DNA from 2 places in the Pseudomonas sp. PA-7-1E genome. Region 2 is predicted to be linked to the other one. Evidence: predicted binding sites of a transcription regulator. Region 2 holds the regulator's gene; the other holds the start of a gene.

Region 1 (3,408 bases), on a different contig from region 2:
GCACACAGCTGGTAGGGCAGAATCGCCTGGAGTTGTTGCTTTTCCGCCTGGATGGCAAACAGTTGTATGGCATCAACGTGTTTAAAGTGCGTGAAGTGCTGCAATGTCCCAAGTTGACGATCATGCCCAAGTCCAGTCCAGTGGTGTGCGGCGTGGCCAACATCCGTGGCGCGACCATTCCGATTCTTGACCTGGCCATGGCCACGGGGGCCGCGGGTTTGCAAGACCGCCAGAACCCCTTCGTGATCATCACCGAATACAACACCAAGACCCAGGGTTTCCTGGTGCGATCGGTGGAGCGCATCGTCAATATGAACTGGGAAGAAATCCATCCGCCGCCCAAGGGCACGGGGCGCGATCACTACCTGACGGCGGTGACGCGGGTCGATAACCAGTTGGTGGAAATCATCGACGTGGAGAAGATCCTCGCCGAAGTGGCCCCCACCTCGGAAACCATTTCCGTCGGGGTGGTGGATGCCGAAACGGCACACAAGGCGGTTTCGCTGCGTGTGTTGACCGTGGATGACTCTTCTGTAGCGCGCAAGCAGGTCACGCGTTGCCTGCAAACGGTCGGGGTTGAGGTGGTAGCGCTCAATGATGGCCGCCAGGCCTTGGATTACCTGCGCAAGCTGGCAGACGAAGGCAAGAGGCCTGAAGAAGAATTCTTGATGATGATCTCTGACATCGAGATGCCGGAAATGGATGGCTACACGCTCACGGCCGAAATACGTAACGATCCACGCATGCAAAAGTTGCATATCATCCTGCATACTTCGTTGTCGGGGGTATTCAATCAGGCAATGGTCAAGAAGGTCGGTGCGGATGACTTTCTGGCCAAGTTCCGTCCTGATGACCTCGCATCCCGGGTAGTCGACCGGATCAAGGCAGCAGATCACGGCTAGGGGATTTCCCCTGGCGGTCACACGATTTAAGAGGCGGCATCATTGTCTACGGGTAATTTGGATTTCGAACAGTTCCGGGTCTTCCTGGAAAAAGCCTGTGGCATATTGCTCGGTGAAAACAAGCAGTACCTGGTATCCAGCCGTCTCAACAAGCTGATGGAACAGCAGGGCATCAAGTCCCTGGGTGAGTTGGTCCAGCGGATCCAGGGGCAGCCGCGCAGTGGGCTCAAGGAAATGGTGGTCGATGCCATGACTACCAACGAAACCTTGTGGTTTCGCGATACCTATCCCTTTGAAGTGCTCAAGAACAAAGTCTTGCCGGAAGCCATCAAGGCCAGCCCGGGCCAGCGCCTGCGTATCTGGTCGGCGGCCTGTTCCTCGGGGCAGGAGCCGTACTCGATCTCGATGTCCATCGACGAGTTCGAGCGGACCAACATGGGCCAGTTGAAAGCCGGCGCGCAAATTGTGGCCACGGACTTGTCCGGCACTATGCTCACCAACTGCAAGACCGGTGAGTACGACAGCCTGGCGTTGGGCCGAGGCTTGTCCCAGGAGCGCCTTCAACGTTACTTCGATCCCAAAGGGGCGGGGCGTTGGGCGATCAAGGCGCCGATCAAGAATCGCGTCGAATTCCGCTCGTTCAATCTGCTCGACAGCTACGCCAGCCTGGGCAAGTTCGACATGGTGTTCTGCCGCAATGTGCTGATCTATTTCTCCGCTGAAGTGAAGAAAGACATCCTGCTGCGTATCCATGGCACGCTCAAGCGCGGAGGTTATCTGTTCCTCGGTGCTTCCGAGGCGCTCAATGGGCTGCCGGATCACTTCCAAATGGTGCAATGCAGCCCGGGGATCATCTACCAGGCCAAGTAGCCTGGGTGTATGCAATAAAACTGTGGGAGCCGGGCTTGCCCGCGATAGCGTTTTGTCAGTCGACGAATAGGTCGGCAGGCACTCCGCCATCGCAGGCAAGCCAGCTCCCACATTTGTTTTCTCGGCAAGCTGGCGTAAAGCGGCAACTGCCCATTGCCGCTTTACTGGCACTACGCGGAAATCGCTTGCCGCTTTTCTGGCATAGTCGCCGGCAACTCCCTTCGAAACCCTTGATATACGGGGCTCTCGCAAGTTTGGCATACACCTTGCTATAACCCTGCTAACGAACAGCAGGTCAGCCTAAAGGTTTCCGCCATGAGCATCAGCTTCGATAAAGCGCTCGGTATCCACGAACAAGCCCTGGGCTTCCGCGCCCAGCGTGCCGAAGTCCTGGCCAACAACATCGCCAACGCCGACACCCCGAACTACAAAGCTCGGGACCTGGACTTCTCCGCCGTGCTCGCCGCACAACAGGACAAGACCAAGAACGGCACCTTCGCCTTGAACATGACCAATAGCCGTCATATCGAAGCGCAAGGCCTGGGCAATGGTGACGAGTCGCTGCTGTATCGCACGCCGATGCAGCCGTCGATCGACCAGAACACCGTTGACGCCCAGCTGGAGCAATCGAACTACGCCGAAAACTCGGTGAACTTCCAAGCCAGCTTCACCCTGCTCAACAGCAAATTCAAAGGGCTGATGTCAGCCCTGCGCGGAGAGTAAGCCATGTCCCTGTCCAGTGTTTTCAATATTGCCGGCAGTGGCATGAGCGCGCAGACCACGCGTTTGAACACCGTCGCCAGTAACATCGCCAACGCCGAGACCGTCTCCTCGAGCATTGACCAGACCTATCGCGCCCGCCATCCGGTATTCGCCACCATGTTCCAGGGTGGCCAGGCAGGCGGCAGCGAGTCGCTGTTCCAGAATCAGGACGCAGCCGGCTCCGGCGTGCAGGTGTTGGGCGTGGTCGAAGACCAGAGCAACCTGGAGGCCCGTTACGAGCCCAACCATCCTGCCGCGAACGAAAAGGGTTACGTCTACTACCCCAACGTCAACGTGGTCGAGGAAATGGCTGACATGATTTCCGCCAGCCGCTCGTTCCAGACCAACGCGGAAATGATGAACACCGCCAAAACCATGATGCAGAAGGTCCTGACCCTGGGTCAGTGATAAGGGGCGCCAAATAATGGCCATCGTTGATACGTCAAACAACACGGCTGTCCAGGACCTGTTCAACTCCAAGGTCAAGGACGCGTCGAACAATGTCTCGAATGTTTCCAAAGCGGCCACGGGTAACCAGGCGCTGGGCAAGGACGCATTCCTGCAGTTGCTGGTGACCCAGCTGAAAAACCAGAACCCGCTGTCGCCCCAGGACAACGGCGCGTTCGTGGCCCAGCTTGCCCAGTTCAGCAGCCTGGAAGGCATCAACACCCTGAACGACTCGGTGAACAACATCTCCAGCAACTTCAGCTCTTCTCAAGCGCTGCAGGCTTCGTCGCTGGTGGGGCGGTCGATCATTATCCAGACCGACAAAGCCATGGTGGATACCAGCAAGAGCATGAACGGTTCAGTGGCGGTGCCATCGGCGGTGGGCAACGTGTCCGTCAAGATCACCGACAAGGACGGCAACGTCGTA
Region 2 (3,408 bases):
GGCTGGTCCAGGCGGACCAGGGTCGCGTATTGATCGACGACCTGGACGTCAGCCACCAACCCATGCACGGTCGTGCACGGGCAGGTATCGGCTATCTTCCGCAGGAGGCGTCGATCTTCCGTAAACTGTCGGTAGCCGACAACATCATGGCGATCCTCGAGACCCGCAAGGAACTCGATCGCGATGGCCGCCGCCAGGAGCTGGAAAGCCTGCTGCAGGAATTCCACATCAACCATATTCGCGACAACCTCGGCATGAGCTTGTCCGGTGGTGAACGTCGTCGCGTGGAAATCGCCCGCGCCCTGGCGACCGCGCCGAAATTCATCCTGCTGGATGAACCCTTTGCCGGCGTCGACCCGATTTCGGTGGGCGACATCAAGCAGATCATCCATCACCTCAAGGCCAAGGGCATTGGCGTGCTGATCACCGATCACAACGTGCGCGAAACCCTCGATATCTGCGAAACCGCGTATATCGTCAACGATGGTCAGCTGATTGCCGAAGGCGATGCCGAAACCATCCTGGCCAACGAGCTGGTGAAGGAAGTGTACCTGGGTCACGAGTTCCGCCTGTAAACACAGGGGTATCGCGCTCTTACCTGGAGCGTGCGGGAGTCAATGGAAACCTCGGTTTTTTTATTGTTACCGCGCTCTAGGCAAAGGCCCCGAGATCAGGCATATAATTTGCTTATGTTTGGCGCTCACGCGCCCTGTCGTGGATGGCGCATTGCGCCGGCGAATAAGGTGTTAAGCCCCTGCCATGAAACCATCGCTAGTCCTGAGAATGGGCCAGCAGCTGACGATGACACCGCAGCTGCAACAGGCCATCCGCCTGCTCCAATTGTCGACCCTGGACCTGCAACAGGAGATCCAGGAGGCCCTGGAGTCCAATCCGATGCTCGAACGCCAGGAAGAAGGCGACGACTTCGATAACGCAGATCCTCTGGCCGATAACATCGAGCAAAAACCCAATTCCGACGTGCAGGAACCCTCCTATCAGGAAACCGCCCCGACGGTGGACAACCTGGAGGAAGGCGACTGGAACGAACGCATTCCCAACGAGCTTCCCGTGGACACCGCCTGGGAAGACGTCTACCAGACCAGCGCCAGCAGCCTGCCAAGCAGCGATGATGACGAGTGGGATTTCACTACCCGCACGTCGGCGGGCGAGAGCCTTCAGAGCCACTTGCTGTGGCAACTGAACCTGGCGCCGATGTCCGATACCGATCGCCTGATCGCGGTAACCCTGATCGATTGCATCAATAATCAGGGTTACCTGGACGAAACCCTCGACGAGATCCTCGAGGCCTTCGACCCGGAACTGGATATCGAACTGGACGAAATCGAAGCCGTCCTGCACCGCATCCAGCAATTCGAGCCCGCAGGCATCGGCGCACGCACACTCAGCGAGTGCCTGTTACTGCAACTGCGCCAATTACCGGCCAAGACGCCATGGCTCACGGAAGCGCAACGCTTGGTCAGTGACTACATCGACCTGCTGGGCAGTCGCGACTACAGCCAACTGATGCGCCGTATGAAGCTCAAGGAAGATGACTTGCGCCAGGTCATCGAACTGGTGCAAAGCCTCAACCCGCGTCCAGGCTCGCAGATCGAGTCCAGCGAAGCCGAATATGTGGTGCCCGACGTCATTGTGCGCAAGGACAACGAACGCTGGCTGGTGGAGCTGAACCAGGAGTCAGTACCGCGCCTGCGGGTCAACCCGCAATACGCAGGTTTTGTGCGCCGCGCCGACACCAGCGCCGATAACACCTTCATGCGCAACCAGTTGCAGGAAGCGCGGTGGTTCATCAAGAGCCTGCAAAGCCGCAACGAAACCCTGATGAAAGTCGCAACCCAGATCGTCGAACACCAGCGCGGTTTCCTGGAGTACGGCGACGAGGCCATGAAGCCTCTCGTGCTGCACGACATCGCCGAAGCCGTCGGCATGCATGAATCGACGATTTCCCGGGTTACCACGCAGAAATTCATGCATACCCCACGGGGTATTTATGAGCTGAAATACTTTTTCTCCAGCCACGTCAGCACCTCTGAAGGCGGTGAATGCTCGTCCACGGCGATCCGTGCGATCATCAAAAAACTGGTTGCCGCTGAAAATCAGAAAAAGCCGTTGAGTGACAGCAAGATCGCTGGTTTACTGGAGGCACAAGGCATTCAGGTCGCCCGTCGAACCGTCGCCAAGTACCGCGAGTCCCTAGGGATCGCGCCTTCCAGCGAGCGTAAGCGGTTGATGTGACGGGCGGGCCACAGCGTTCCAGTGGTGGGTATTCCTGCCCACCGCTTTATGCACTGGCAACGAAGGAGAAGCTGTATGCAAGTCAACATCAGTGGACACCAGCTGGAAGTCACCAAGCCCCTGCGTGAATACACCGAGAGCAAACTGAACAAGCTTGCGGGGCATTTTGACAAGATCACCAACGTGCAGGTCATCATGGAGGTCGATAAGCTCAAGCAGAAAATCGAGGCCACCCTGCACGTACCGAATGCCAAGCTCGTCGCCAATGCGGAACATGAAGATATGTACGCGGCCATTGACTCCCTCTACGACAAGCTCGACCGCCAACTCATAAAGCATAAGGAAAAGAATCTGCACCTGATGCAAGGTACAGGTCGTTAACTCTCCCCCCATGATCCGACTTGAAAACATCCTGACCCCCGGCCGTTCCCTCGTGAACGTGCCGGGCGGCAGTAAAAAGCGCGCCCTCGAACAAATTGCCAACCTGATCGCCCGGGAAATTCCGGATCTGGAGATGCAAGATGTCTTCGAAGCTCTGATTGCCCGTGAAAAACTCGGCTCCACCGGTTTTGGCAACGGCATCGCGATCCCCCACTGCCGCCTCAAAGGTTGTGATAAACCCGTGAGCGCGCTGATGCACCTGGACGCTCCGATTGATTTCGACGCCATCGACGGCGCCCCGGTCGACCTGCTGTTTGTGCTGCTGGTCCCGGAAGCCGCCACCGATGCGCACCTGGAACTGCTACGGCAGATCGCCAGCATGCTAGACCGCAAGGATGTACGCGACAAACTGCGCAGCGCTTCCAGCAATGAAGCGTTGTACCAAGTTGTCCTGGATGAACAAAACGGGCAGTAATCATGCGTTTGATCATCGTCAGCGGTCGCTCCGGCTCCGGTAAGAGCACCGCCCTCAATGTGCTTGAGGACAACGGCTTCTATTGCATCGACAACCTGCCTGCCGGCCTGCTGCCAGAGCTGGCGGAGCGTGCACTGATCCATACCGAATTGGCGCAGCCGCTCGTTGCGGTCTCGATTGATGCGCGCAACCTGCCCAGCCACCTCTCGCGCTTCCCGGAACTGTTGGAAGAAGTGCGTGCCAAGCACATTCATTGCGATGTGCTGTACCTGGATGCCGACGAAGAGACCCTGCTCAAG

Evidence for each region. Region 2 encodes sigma-54, which starts transcription at its own class of promoters, with help from an activator protein. Its sites were predicted from a motif close to ANTGGCATNNANNTTGCTNT; they were not measured.
Region 1: the regulator sigma-54 is predicted to act here: its motif matches at 2,026-2,045, upstream of flgB (flagellar basal body rod protein FlgB).

Annotation. Positions count from the first base shown of each region.
Region 1 covers NZ_WKFA01000031.1:4,542-7,949, forward strand. Annotated here, with positions in the region: gene GIW79_RS18845 (chemotaxis protein CheV) at 1-902, shown strand, start outside; gene cheR (protein-glutamate O-methyltransferase CheR) at 945-1,772, shown strand; gene flgB (flagellar basal body rod protein FlgB) at 2,088-2,495, shown strand; gene flgC (flagellar basal body rod protein FlgC) at 2,499-2,942, shown strand; gene flgD (flagellar hook assembly protein FlgD) at 2,959-3,408, shown strand, end outside.
Region 2 covers NZ_WKFA01000002.1:197,090-200,497, reverse strand. Annotated here, with positions in the region: gene lptB (LPS export ABC transporter ATP-binding protein) at 1-575, shown strand, start outside; gene GIW79_RS02225 (RNA polymerase factor sigma-54) at 760-2,253, shown strand; gene hpf (ribosome hibernation-promoting factor, HPF/YfiA family) at 2,329-2,634, shown strand; gene ptsN (PTS IIA-like nitrogen regulatory protein PtsN) at 2,645-3,109, shown strand; gene rapZ (RNase adapter RapZ) at 3,112-3,408, shown strand, end outside.